4 regions of the Cedecea davisae genome follow, and region 1 is predicted to be linked to each of the others. Evidence: predicted binding sites of a transcription regulator. Region 1 holds the regulator's gene; each other region holds the start of a gene.
The links. The regulator LexA, encoded in region 1, represses DNA repair genes until DNA is damaged. The targets are predictions, from matches to a motif close to TNCTGTATGTACATACAGNA.

Region 1 (3,114 bases):
TGCTGTTACGCATTTCAGCCCCACGCGTAGCGCCGATAAACATTCCGTCCAGCAGGTAACACCAGACGCCAACAACCGGCAGTATGATTTGCCATGGCAGATAGCTATTCGCCAGCTGGCGTAGCTCTGGTAGCGAAGTCAGCATCGAGACTATCTGCTCGCCCGCCACGGCATAAACAGCGGCGAAAGCCAATGCAACCAGCCCGGCCTGCCTGCATGCCGCTCCCCAGACCTCGAGAAGCTGCCCGCGATTACGGGCACCATACGCCTGCCCGGAATGCGCCTCAACGGCATAAGCAAATCCGTCCAGCGCGTAGGCGGTAAAGGTCAGCAGCGTCATCAAAACCGCATTCAACGCGACAATTTCGCCCCCCAGCCGAGCGCCAAAAATGGTCATTGAGGCAAAGCAAACTTGCAGCAGAAGCGAGCGCAGCATGATGTCACGGTTGAGGGCCAGCAGCCTTCGCAGATCTCCTCGCCATGCCATCTTCAGGCATGACCAATCAATACCGCGCAGCTTTAACACCCTGTGTACCATCGCTAAGCCGATGATAAACGTCGCATACTCGGCAATAACGGTCGCCAGTGCGGCCCCCTGCACGTTCATATGCAGGCCCATGACAAGCCAAAGGTCGAGCACGATATTCAGCAGGTTACCCACCACCAGCAAAATAACCGGGGCGCGAGCATACTGCACGCCGAGCAGCCAGCCCAGCAGCACCAGATTAGCCAGCGACGCCGGAGCGCTTAGCCAACGAATTTCAAGAAAACGCCGGGCCTGATAAAGCACCTCTTCGCTGCCGCCGACAATATGCAAAGCAAGACCGATTAGCGGCCCGCGCAGCACCATAATGGCCAAACCGGCGGCCAGCGCCAGTATCAGCGGCTGAAGCAAAGCGCGGGCGAGACGCAGCGGATCGTTAGCGCCAAACGCCTGAGCCGCAAGCCCGGTAGTGCTCATACGCAGAAACAGCAGCAGCATAAACAGGAAACTGGTCGCGGTTGCGCCTATCGCCACGCCGCCCAGATAGGTCGGGCTGTCGAGATGACCAATAACGGCGGTATCAACCAGCCCCAGCAGCGGCACCGTGATATTGGAGAAAATCATGGGAAGCGCAAGACGCCACAGCGCACTATCCGTCGACGAAAAAAATCGCATCAGAGTGACCCAGGAAAATAATGAGGGGGAATAGAGCGGGTGGTACGGCGTGTTACCGCACCACCGAAAGACGTGTTACAGCCATTCGCCGTTGCGGATTACGCCCACGGCCAGACCTTCAATGCTAAAGTTTTGCTCGCGCAGATCGACAACGATAGGCTGAAACTCGCTGTTTTCAGGCAGTAGCTGAACGGTGTTGCCCTGTTTTTTCAGACGTTTAACGGTCACTTCGTCGTCAATACGCGCCACCACAACCTGGCCATTACGTACGTCCTGCGTTTTATGCACCGCCAGCAGGTCACCATCCATAATGCCGATGTCTTTCATCGACATGCCGCTCACGCGCAGCAGGAAGTCGGCATTCGGTTTAAACAACGACGGATCGACCTGATAATGGCCTTCGATATGCTGCTGCGCCAGAAGCGGCTCACCGGCGGCAACGCGCCCGACCAACGGCAGGCCGGTTTCTTCTTCAACCAGCAGGCGAATGCCGCGCGACGCGCCGGAAACAATCTCAATGACCCCTTTGCGGGCCAGCGCTTTGAGATGTTCCTCAGCGGCGTTTGGAGAACGGAACCCCAGACGTTGTGCAATCTCGGCGCGCGTAGGTGGCATGCCGGTTTGGTTGATATGATCCCGAATGAGATCAAACACCTCTTGCTGCCTGGTAGTTAGTGCTTTCATTCCGCCCCCTGGGTGTTTATACAGTTATGCTGTGAGTATATACAGCCCCGGGTGAATTTGAAACCACAAATTAAGCAAAAACCAGCCACTTAACCGATTATGGAAAGCCTATCGCAAATGTGACCAAAGCAGCGTGACCCAGGTGACAACCGCCAGAATAATCGCAATCAGTACGGCGGCAGACCCCATATCTTTGGCGCGCCCGGAAAGTTCGTGGTAGTCGGTGCCTACGCGGTCGACCAATGCCTCGATGGCGCTATTCAGAATTTCAACAATCATCACCAGCACCACGGAGCCAATCAGCAAAATGCGGGTGATCGGGTCAACGTCCAGCCAGCAGGCGATTATAATAGCAATTACCGCGGCCACGCCCTCCTGACGAAATGCAGCTTCGTTTATCCAGGCCGCACGCAGCCCCTTCCACGAGTAGCCTGCAGCCTTAATAATGCGGGTGATGCCGGTGGTATTATTCGCCATTCAAGGAAACCTTTTTAAATATTGAGCGTCAATGCTCATTGAGTCTAAATCGCAGCGCCACAGAAATTCCCCGGAGTTTCTGATATCCTTGCGGCGCATTTGCATTATTAACCTGAGGCTTTACATCATCTATGTCAGGCTGGCCAAGAATTTACTACAAATTACTGAATTTACCATTAAGTGTTCTGGTAAAAAGCAAGTCTATCCCGGCGGACCCACAAACCGAACTCGGTCTGGATCCCTCGCGCCCAATTATGTATGTCCTGCCTTATAACTCGAAGGCAGACCTACTGACCCTGCGCGCCCAATGCCTGGAGCATGACCTGCCCGATCCGCTGGAACCTCTGGAAATTGACGGCGCACTGCTGCCGCGCTACGTGTTTATTCACGGCGGGCCGCGCGTCTTTACTTACTACACGCCAAAAGAAGAGTCGGTAAAACTGTTCCACGATTATCTGGACCTGCACCGCAGCAATCCCGATCTCGATGTACAGATGGTGCCGGTTTCCGTGATGTTTGGCCGCTCACCCGGCCGCGAGAAAGGGGAAGTTAATCCTCCTCTGCGCACGCTAAACGGCGTACAAAAATTCTTTGCCGTTTCGTGGCTGGGTCGCGACAGCTTTGTGCGCTTCTCTCCCCCTGTTTCGCTGCGCCGTATGGCAACCGAACACGGCACTGACAAAATCATCGCCCAGAAGCTGGCTCGCGTCGCGCGTACCCACTTCGCTCGCCAGCGCTTAGCTGCCGTTGGGCCGCGTTTGCCGGTGCGTCAGGACTTGTTTAACAAGCTGCTG
Region 2 (3,114 bases), 1.2 Mb from region 1:
TTGTTCCGCCGCGGCCTGGTCTTCTTCAGACCAGCTTTCTTCTTCGTACTCTTCGCCATAGCGCTGATGCTGCTGAGCGGCAAACTGGCGGGCCAGTTCGTGTTGCTGGAGCGCATCATTTTCATCGCCATACTCATCTTCAGGCTGCTGAAGTTCCGCCTGGCGAGCCTGTTCCTCGGCCATACGCTGCGAAGGCAGCTTGATGCCGTAGGAGGCCAGTTCACGACGAGTTGGCACCCGCACGCGGTTAGGGCGCGGCAGCTGCGGGCCGATGCCCTCTTTAACCTGAGGACGCGGAGCATCTCCGGCAATACTGAATATCGGCGTAAACGCGGCGGCAGTTGCGGCAGCTTTGACGCCCTGCTGAATGCCAGAAGCGATTTGTGTGACGTCCACCGCCGGGATCTCTGGCGCCGTAAATGGAGCAGAAACCGGAGAGGTAAACGGTTCTGGTGCCGGAGTAGAAACCGGCGGCTCAGCCGGGGCAACTTTGGCTGGTTGAGCCGGAGCATAGTTATACGGGTCGGGCTTCGGATCGTTAACCGGTTGATACCACGCCGCCAGCTGCTCGCGTTCGCGGGCGCGCTTCTCTTCCACTTCTTCGAAGTGGTACATCGGCGGACGAACGTATTTTACCTCTTCCGGCGGTTCCGGCTGAGGCTCAACAACCGCAGGCTCAACGGGCTCTGACCAGCTCTGGGTGCTCTCATGCGGCACCTGCTGCTGGACATTGGCCGGGCGCGGAGAGAGATAACCTTCCGGCGCGGGGGCAATCACAGGCTCCGGCGTGACCGGAGTAGGCGCAGGCTCCCATGCAATAGCCGGTGCGGCAGGTTCCGATTCGGCTACCGGAGCCGGGGTCGATACCGGCGGCATAGGGGCAACGGGCGGAACCGGTGCGGCCCAGGCCTGGCTGGCAACCGTCATCGCAGCAGCGGCTGCAACGGGCTCAACCGCAGAATGCCCGCTAAACAGCGGATCGTACTCTTGCTCCTGCTCTAATGTTGCTTTATTGCCGGAGAACAGAACATCGCCAGGATCGGCTTCAACACCACGGGCGCTGAACAACACATCATCTTCTTCGTCATCCATTCGCTTACCGGAGAACAGCGCCGCATCAGTTTTACGGCCGTTAGGGTTAGCAAATTTCTGCGACAGACGCTGTTTACGCGCCAGCGCACCGCGAAGAATACGCGCGCGGCGTGATTCACGTTTTTCTGGTGATGCGTGAGGCTGTTGATCGTATTGCTCTTCTTCTTCGTACTCATCCTCATCCTGCCAGGTGTTATCCCGACGGGTGCGGTTGCTGGCGAAGGTCAGAACAGTGAGTACCGCACCGCCAAGCTTCTCGGCAATACCTACCCACGACCAGCCGGTGAACAGCGTCAGCCCGGCAGCCCAAACGCAAAGCAGCGCAATAGTTCCGCCGCTGCTGTTAAGCAGCGGCATCATTGCGGTACTGAGCAAGCTACCCAGCACGCCGCCTGAGGCAAAGTACCAGATATCGTCCGCGTTAATCGCCGCCAGCCCGCATGAGGTCAGCACCATAGCAAGCACGCCGATGAGGCGCAGCGACACGGCAAAATAGTCGATGAACTCTTCACTGTCGCGTTGACGCCAGGTAAACCAGCAGGCACCGATGATAATCACCGGAATGGTGTAGGCCATTACGCCAAAAATGAAGAACAGCGTATCCGCTAACCACGCTCCCGGCGCGCCACCCAAATTATGGATAGGTTCGTGCCACGCGGTTTGGGACCAGCTTGGATCTGATGGGTTGAAACTCAACAAGGCTACCATCAAGTAGATGGCAAATAAGGCAACAAGAATCAGCAACGCCTCCAGTAAACGGCGCCCGCTGCTGAGTTTCCTCAATGTTACTTCTTTATCTTCGGTATATTCCTGGCTCAAGAAAGGCTCTCCAGGTGTCCTTAAACGCAATGGAGACAACAGCACCGGCGCTAACCGGAACTGTTGCTGTATGGATTCCCAGGAGTGTAACCAAAATACGCCAATTTTGCACCTGGCCCGTATTAACGGGTCTTAATGACCAAACGATTACTCTGTTTGACCTCTTCCATGACCACATAAGTACGGGTGTCGTTAACGCCCGGCAGACGCAGCAGGGTCTCGCCTAAGAGTTTACGGTACGCCGACATATCCGGTACGCGTGTTTTCAACAGGTAGTCGAAATCACCGGATACGAGGTGACACTCTTGAATTTCTTCAAGTTTTTGCACTGCGGCGTTAAATTGCTCAAACACATCTGGTGCGCCACGATTCAGAGTAATCTCAACAAATACCAGTAATGAGGCATCCAGATAATGCGGGTTCAACAGCGCCGTATAGCCCTGAATAAAACCCTGACGTTCCAGACGACGTACGCGCTCAAGGCACGGCGTCGGCGAAAGCCCAACACGCTTGGAAAGCTCAACGTTAGAAATGCGCCCATCCTTTTGCAATTCGTTGAGAATGTTGCGATCGATACGGTCGAGATCTTTGCCCGGGCGCTTCTTGCTATCTACCATTATTATAGTCTCTCTCTATTCCTTCCTTCACCTGCCATAACCCTGATGACGTCACTGTTCAGGGTGTACGTGAGAAGACCGATGCCTTACGGCCGCTATCGACATCACGTATAACGTCTGTCCACGTTATGCGTAAATTTCAATAACTCGGTAAATTTGCATCAGGTTGTGCAAAAGCATGAGGCTTGCTCAACACTAAATGTTTTTCTTCCTCGAATGTTTTCGCAAATGCTTAGGGGATTGTCAAAGCAAAACATCTATTTTTAGTGGAACGTGCCAGATATTCCTTCTGGCTGATGATTATTCATCATTTTCGCCCCGTGATTATCCCTCCATTACAATGATTTTTTATGCAGTCTGTGGGTCATATTCATTACGCTTATAGGCAACGACGATGACACACATCGTTAACAACATCGCTGCACTCTTTTTTTAACGCAGCGAATTCCCTACAATCAGCCTCATTGTCAGTAAACGTTCAATGAGGATCTCATGGGCACAGCTAAACACAGTAAGCTGCTTATTCTTGGCTCCGGCCCTGCGGGCTATACCGCGGCGGTCTACGCTGCACGCGCCAACTTAAAAC
Region 3 (3,114 bases), 1.6 Mb from region 1:
TAAGAGGTTCAACGGAAATAAGCAGCGCGACCAGCGTGACCGGCAGGCCCATAGCAGGCAGGACGATAAGCGCGGCGAAGGTTGCACCGCCGCCCACGCCGGCAACGCCCGCGGAGCTAACGGTGACGATGCCCACCAGGGTCGCAATCCATACCGGGTCAAACGGGTTGATGCCAACGGTTGGCGCAACCATGACGGCCAGCATAGCAGGGTAGAGACCGGCACAGCCGTTCTGCCCGATGGTGGCGCCGAAGGAGGCGGAGAAGCTGGCGATGGACTCCGGCACGCCAAGACGGCGGGTCTGCGCTTCAACGTTCAGCGGAATGCTGGCGGCGCTGGAGCGGCTGGTGAAGGCGAAGGTCAGCACCGGCCAGACTTTACGGAAGTATTTCACCGGGCTAACGCCGTTGAACGCCAGCAGAACTGCGTGCACGCCAAACATAATCGCCAGGCCAAGGTAGGAAGCAACAACGAAGCTGCCCAGCTTGATGATGTCCTGCAGGTTGGAACCAGCGACCACTTTGGTCATCAGCGCCAGCACGCCGTATGGCGTCAGCTGCATCACCAGGCGAACCAGCTTCATCACCCAGCTTTGCAGGGTGTCGATGGCTACCAGTACGCGCTCGCCTTTCGGGGCATCATCTTTCAGCAGCTTCAGGGCGGCCACGCCGAGGAAAGCGGCGAAGATAACGATGCTGATGATAGACGTCGGGCTTGCGCCGGTAAGGTCAGCAAACGGGTTCTTCGGCACGAAGGAGAGGATAAGCTGCGGTACGGTCAGGTCGGCAACTTTGCCGATATAGTTCGACTGAATGGCTGCCAGGCGTGCGCTTTCCGCATTGCCCTGCACCAGGCCTTCTGCCGTCAGGCCAAACAGGTTGGTGACCAGCACGCCGACCAGCGCGGCAATCAGCGTGGTGAACAGCAGCGTCCCGATGCTCAGGATACTGATTTTACCCAGCGAAGAGGCGTTATGCAGCTTGGCTACCGCGCTCAGAATCGAGGCGAACACCAGCGGCATGACGATCATTTGCAGCAGTTGGACGTAGCCGTTACCGACGACGTTAAACCACTGAATAGAATCTTTCAGAACCGCGCTGTCGGAGCCATAAATGGTGTGCAGCGCCAGGCCGAAGACCACGCCGAGTACCAGACCGGCCAGCACTTTTTTGGCCAGGCTCCATTGTTTGTGGCGGGTTTGCGCCAGCAGCAATAGCAAAACAACGAACACCACAATGTTCGCTATCAGTGGAAAATTCATCCCCGTATCTCCTGATTTATTGTCATACAGCCGCTGTTACGCCGCCGTTATGTTGCAAAGCGTAACAGACTCCGCAGCACTGTCTTATATCCAAAAAGAATTGATTATTACCAAATGATGTTTTGGGGTTAATTAACGCTCGACCTGGTGATTTAACAAGCTATAAAAGCTCATCTGTAAGGAATTTATCATTTGTGAGGACCAGCGCACCGCACCGTTTTCGGGCATGTTCTGCGGCATCCACACCGCGAAGCCAAACAGCGCCATGCAGAGTACGCGCTCCAGCTGGTTGCCTTTTTGCGGCCTGACGACGGGAAAGCGAAAGCGCCAGCGGCATGGCCAGAGCAGTGGCACTCCGGCGGGCGTCAGCATGTCGGCGATAATGTGGCTCAGGTAACCCAGCACCATGCCCTGGATAGCATCGGCCGGGATAACCCACTTTTCCGGCACTTTCAGGTAACACAGCGCCAGCCCGGCAAAGACGGCGAACAGGCTGTGGGTGAAGCCTCGATGCCCGCACATGCGCGCCACGGGCTTAGAGATCCACTTCAGCCGCTGGCCAAGAAAGGATTTGGGGTGGTCGATATCGGGGAGCAGGCAGGTCAGGATCGCAGACGGCACAATGTGCCACCAGTCGCCCTGGGCAAGTACAGGCGTAAGCTCGGCGTTTTTGGCAAATACTGCACAGGCAATAGAAAAAAGCAGGTGGCCTTCCGCCGTCATGATACAACCCGAATAAAAACTGTCGATTCATCCAGTATAGGGTTTTTGTACAGTGTTCGGAAGAGGTGACGCTGTAACATTTTGTCAGCAAAACGGGCGGCCTGAGCCGCCCTGAGGCTTAGCCTTTGAGGTGTTTCTCGTTCAGCTCGACCAGAGAGGAGAGTTTTGCATCAGCAAGGCACCAGCGTGGGTCCGCACTATTTTCTTCAGCCGGAACCACTATCGAGCGCATGCGTGCGGCTTTAGTGGCAATCATGCCGTTAACCGAGTCCTCCAGCGTGACGCATGAAAGCGGGTCAACGCCAAGTTTTGCCGCCGCGTCCAGGTAAACCTGCGGGTGCGGTTTGCTGTACGGAAGATGCTCGGCTGAGGCGATAGCGTCGAAATACTGGCGCAGGTCGAACATTTCCAGCACTTTTTCCAGCATATGCAGCGGGGAGGCGGAGGCCAGGCCCACTTTGAGACCGAGTGCTTTACAGCGTTTAACCGCTTCTACAACGCCCGGCAAAAGCGGACGCTGCTCATCGACTAATGCGATGGCGCGTTCGATAACGAGTGCGGTGACTTCTTCTTTTGACGGCCCGCTCCACGGCTGGCGTGAGAACCAAAGGTCTACCACTAAATCGATGCGCAGCCCGAGGGTGTCCGGCAGCTCATTGCGGCGCGTGATATCAACGCCAATACTTTGCAGGGTATCCAGTTCCGCACGATCCCAAAGCGGTTCCGAATCAATCAGTAGCCCATCCATATCAAAAATTGCCGCGAGGATCTGGCGCGTATCGGCCATAAAATGACTCCTTTCCGTTCGTCTTGAATAAATGATTGTGTATCTTTAGCCGGAAACAATACCTGAAGCCACCGCTTTTGCGAATTTCGCCCGCAAAGCTCAGGCGAAATAGCGCCATACAGGGTAGACTTTGTGGGTATAACGTTACGTCCTAAAAAAGGGGAGTGCATGACGTATCAACAGGCTGGACGCATTGCGATTTTGAAACGGGTTGCGGGATGGGTGATTTTTATCCCGGCGCTGCTTTCTACCGTGATTTCGGTTCTGAAGTTTATGTATCAACACAGCGAAAAACAGCCCGGCATTGATGCCGTGATGCTGGACTTTTTCCATGTGATGATTG
Region 4 (3,114 bases), 100 kb from region 1:
CACTTCGTCACGCAGCGCCAGCGCAATCTGCTTAGCGATAGTCTCGCGAGACACATCTTCACGCGGGAAAGACCAGCAGAGGATGGTTACAGGCCCGGTCAGCATGCCTTTAACCGGTTTGTCGGTCAGGGACTGCGCGTACTTAGCCCACTCAACGGTAATTGGCTCAGGGCGGCTGATATCGCCGATAACAACCGGCGGCTTAACGCAGCGGGAACCGTAGCTCTGTACCCAGCCGTTTTGGGTGAATACGAAACCATCCAGGTGCTCACCAAAGTATTCAACCATGTCGTTACGCTCGGCTTCGCCGTGTACCAGCACGTCCAGCCCCAGGCGTTCCTGCTCAATAATCGCCTGCTTAATGTGTTCGGCTATGCCGGTGCGATAGTTATTAGCGTCCAGATTCCCCTTCTTGAAGTCCAGGCGCAGGCCGCGAATTTCAGTGGTTTGCGGGAAGGAACCGATGGTCGTCGTTGGCCATGCCGGCAGGTTGAAGCGCGCGCGCTGGGCAGCGGCACGGGCGTTATAGCTGCTCTGACGCTGGCTATCCTGAGACGTTACCTGCGCCAGACGCTCGCCAACGGCGGCATTATGTACGCGTTTAGAATTACGGCGAGCCTGAATCGGCGCGCTCCACTCGGCAATTTTAGCTGTGTCGCCGCTGTTCAGAGCTTCGGTCAGAAGAGACAGTTCGGCACACTTTTGCAGGGCGAAGGCAAACCAGCTCTTCACTTCCGCGTCCAGGCGAGTCTCCACGCTCAGGTCGATTGGGCTGTGCAGCAGGGAGCAAGAAGAGGCCACCCACAGGTCACGCTTGCCCACCAGCGCTTTAAGCTGCGCATATTTCTCGGTCAGATCAGCTCGCCATACGTTACGACCGTTGATTACCCCGGCGGACAGCAGCCAGTCAGCAGGCAGCTTCTTGTGGATTTCGTTCACGTCGTCTTTACCGTGCACGAAGTCTACGTGCAGGCCCTGCACCGGCAGCGTGGTGATGGTGTTCAGGTTCGGGCCAACGCCTTCGAAGTAAGTAGTCAGCAGCAACTTAACTTGGCCGTTCAGCGCGTCATAGGCCGGTTTAAAGGCATCTAACCATGCCTGCGGCAGTTCAAGAACCAGCGCAGGTTCGTCAATTTGTACCCATTCAACGCCGCGTTTTGCCAGCTCGGCCAGCACCTTCTGGTACACCGGCAGGATATCTTTCAGCAGGCTGAGGCGATCAAACTGCTCGCCTTTCACTTTGCCAAGCCAGAGGTAAGTTACCGGCCCCAGCAGTACAGGCTTCACTTTATGGCCAAGCGCCAGCGCTTCATCCACTTCTTCCAGCAGTTGAGTCCAGGTCAGTCTGAACTGCTGGCCTTTGGTGAATTCCGGCACCATGTAGTGGTAGTTAGTGTTGAACCACTTGGTCATTTCAGCGGCGGCAGCCGGTTCACCGGTCGGTGCGCGGCCGCGGCCAATACGGAACAGGGTGTCGATATCTACGCTGCCATCTTTGCTCTGATGACGAGCCGGCACGTTACCGAGCAGCAGGCTGGTGGTCAGAACATGGTCGTACCAGGCGAAATCGCCCACCGGCAGCAGCTCAACGCCAGCCTGTTTTTGTTGGTCCCAGTGGCGGGCACGCAGTTCGCGGCCAACCGCCAGCAATTCTTCGCGGGAGGTATTGCCTGCCCAGTAGCTTTCTTGTGCTTTTTTCAGCTCGCGCTTGAGGCCGACGCGAGGGAACCCGAGGGTGTGGTTATGGATTGTCATGGTGTTTCCTCTATTCGGTTCGATGTATTTAGCCATCCAGATGTTTACACCGCTATAATCAGCAGGTACTGTATATTCCTCAAGCGCAATTTGTTCATGACGAAGTGAAGGACTTTCATGATCGAGATTAAACACCTGCGGACGCTGCAAGCGTTGCAAAACTGCGGCTCCCTCGCCGCCGCGGCTGCGGCCCTGCATCAGACTCAGTCTGCTCTATCTCACCAGTTCAGCGATCTGGAGCAGCGTCTCGGCTTCCGCCTGTTCGTTCGTAAAAGTCAGCCACTTCGTTTTACGCCTCAGGGCGAAATTCTGTTGCAACTTGCGGAGCAGGTGCTTCCGCAAATTGGCCGCGCCCTGCAGGCATGTAACGAGCCTCATCAAACGCGGCTGCGCATTGCGATTGAGTGCCACAGCTGTATTCAATGGCTGACTCCGGCGTTGGAAAATTTCCGTCTGCACTGGCCGCAGGTGGAAATGGACTTTAAATCAGGCGTCACTTTTGACCCGCAGCCAGCCCTGCAGCAAGGCGAGCTGGATATCGTATTAACCTCCGATATCCTGCCGCGCAGCGGGCTGCATTATTCGCCGATGTTTGATTTTGAAGTGCGCCTGGTTGTCGCCACTGACCATCCGCTGGCGCACAAAGCGAGTATTGAACCTGAAGATTTAACCAGCGAAACGCTGTTGATTTACCCGGTACAGCGTAGCCGCATGGACATCTGGCGTAACTTCCTCCAGCCGGCGGGCGTTAGCCCTTCGCTGAAAAGCGTAGATAACACGCTGCTGCTGATCCAGATGGTGTCGGCGCGGATGGGCATTGCCGCCCTACCGCACTGGGTGGTGGAGAGTTTTGAGCACCAGGGTTTGATAGTCACCAAAACCCTGGGCGAGGGATTATGGAGCCGACTGTATGCGGCAGTGCGCGACGGAGAGCAGCGCCAGCCGGTAACCGAGGCGTTTATTCGCTCGACGCGCCAGCATGCCTGCGACCACCTTCCGTTTGTGAAGAACGCGGAGCGACCCACCGGCGATGTACCCACAGCGAGGCCATTATCACCGTTCCCCCAATGATAAAGCTCGGCCAGTGCGGCTGCTCCTGCCAGATAGCAAGGTTGACCAGCAGCCCGGCCGGAACGTGCACGTTATTCATGATGCCGAGCGTACCGGCATCAACCTGAGTCGCGCCGTAGTTCCACATAAAGTAGCCCAGCCCGGAAGCCACCACGCCCAGCCAAACCAGAATCCCCCACTGTAGCGAAGTGGCAGGAAGCTTCTGCGGATTACCGAGGGTGAACCAGGCCACGACGGCGACAATAAATGCTCCGAGATAAAACCAGGAAAACGCGCAATGCTGCGGCA

Region 2: ACG1VR_RS15790 (DNA translocase FtsK 4TM domain-containing protein) is a predicted target of LexA. The motif match lies at 1,976-1,995, and genes of this name have one in related genera.
Region 3: ACG1VR_RS13890 (metal-dependent hydrolase) is a predicted target of LexA. The motif match lies at 2,002-2,021, and genes of this name have one in related genera.
Region 4: metR (HTH-type transcriptional regulator MetR) is a predicted target of LexA. The motif match lies at 1,822-1,841, and genes of this name have one in related genera.

The regions. Positions count from the first base shown of each region.
Region 1 covers NZ_CP172054.1:4,499,324-4,502,437, forward strand. The annotation lists gene dinF (MATE family efflux transporter DinF) at 1-1,159, opposite strand, end outside; gene lexA (transcriptional repressor LexA) at 1,235-1,843, opposite strand; gene ACG1VR_RS21540 (diacylglycerol kinase) at 1,952-2,320, opposite strand; gene plsB (glycerol-3-phosphate 1-O-acyltransferase PlsB) at 2,452-3,114, shown strand, end outside.
Region 2 covers NZ_CP172054.1:3,310,543-3,313,656, forward strand. The annotation lists gene ACG1VR_RS15790 (DNA translocase FtsK 4TM domain-containing protein) at 1-1,911, opposite strand, end outside; gene lrp (leucine-responsive transcriptional regulator Lrp) at 2,034-2,528, opposite strand; gene trxB (thioredoxin-disulfide reductase) at 3,021-3,114, shown strand, end outside.
Region 3 covers NZ_CP172054.1:2,904,697-2,907,810, reverse strand. The annotation lists gene ACG1VR_RS13895 (L-cystine transporter) at 1-1,261, opposite strand, end outside; gene ACG1VR_RS13890 (metal-dependent hydrolase) at 1,394-1,984, opposite strand; gene hxpB (hexitol phosphatase HxpB) at 2,103-2,771, opposite strand; gene ACG1VR_RS13880 (YniB family protein) at 2,940-3,114, shown strand, end outside.
Region 4 covers NZ_CP172054.1:4,599,045-4,602,158, forward strand. The annotation lists gene metE (5-methyltetrahydropteroyltriglutamate--homocysteine S-methyltransferase) at 1-1,755, opposite strand, end outside; gene metR (HTH-type transcriptional regulator MetR) at 1,873-2,826, shown strand; gene ACG1VR_RS21985 (carboxylate/amino acid/amine transporter) at 2,714-3,114, opposite strand, start outside.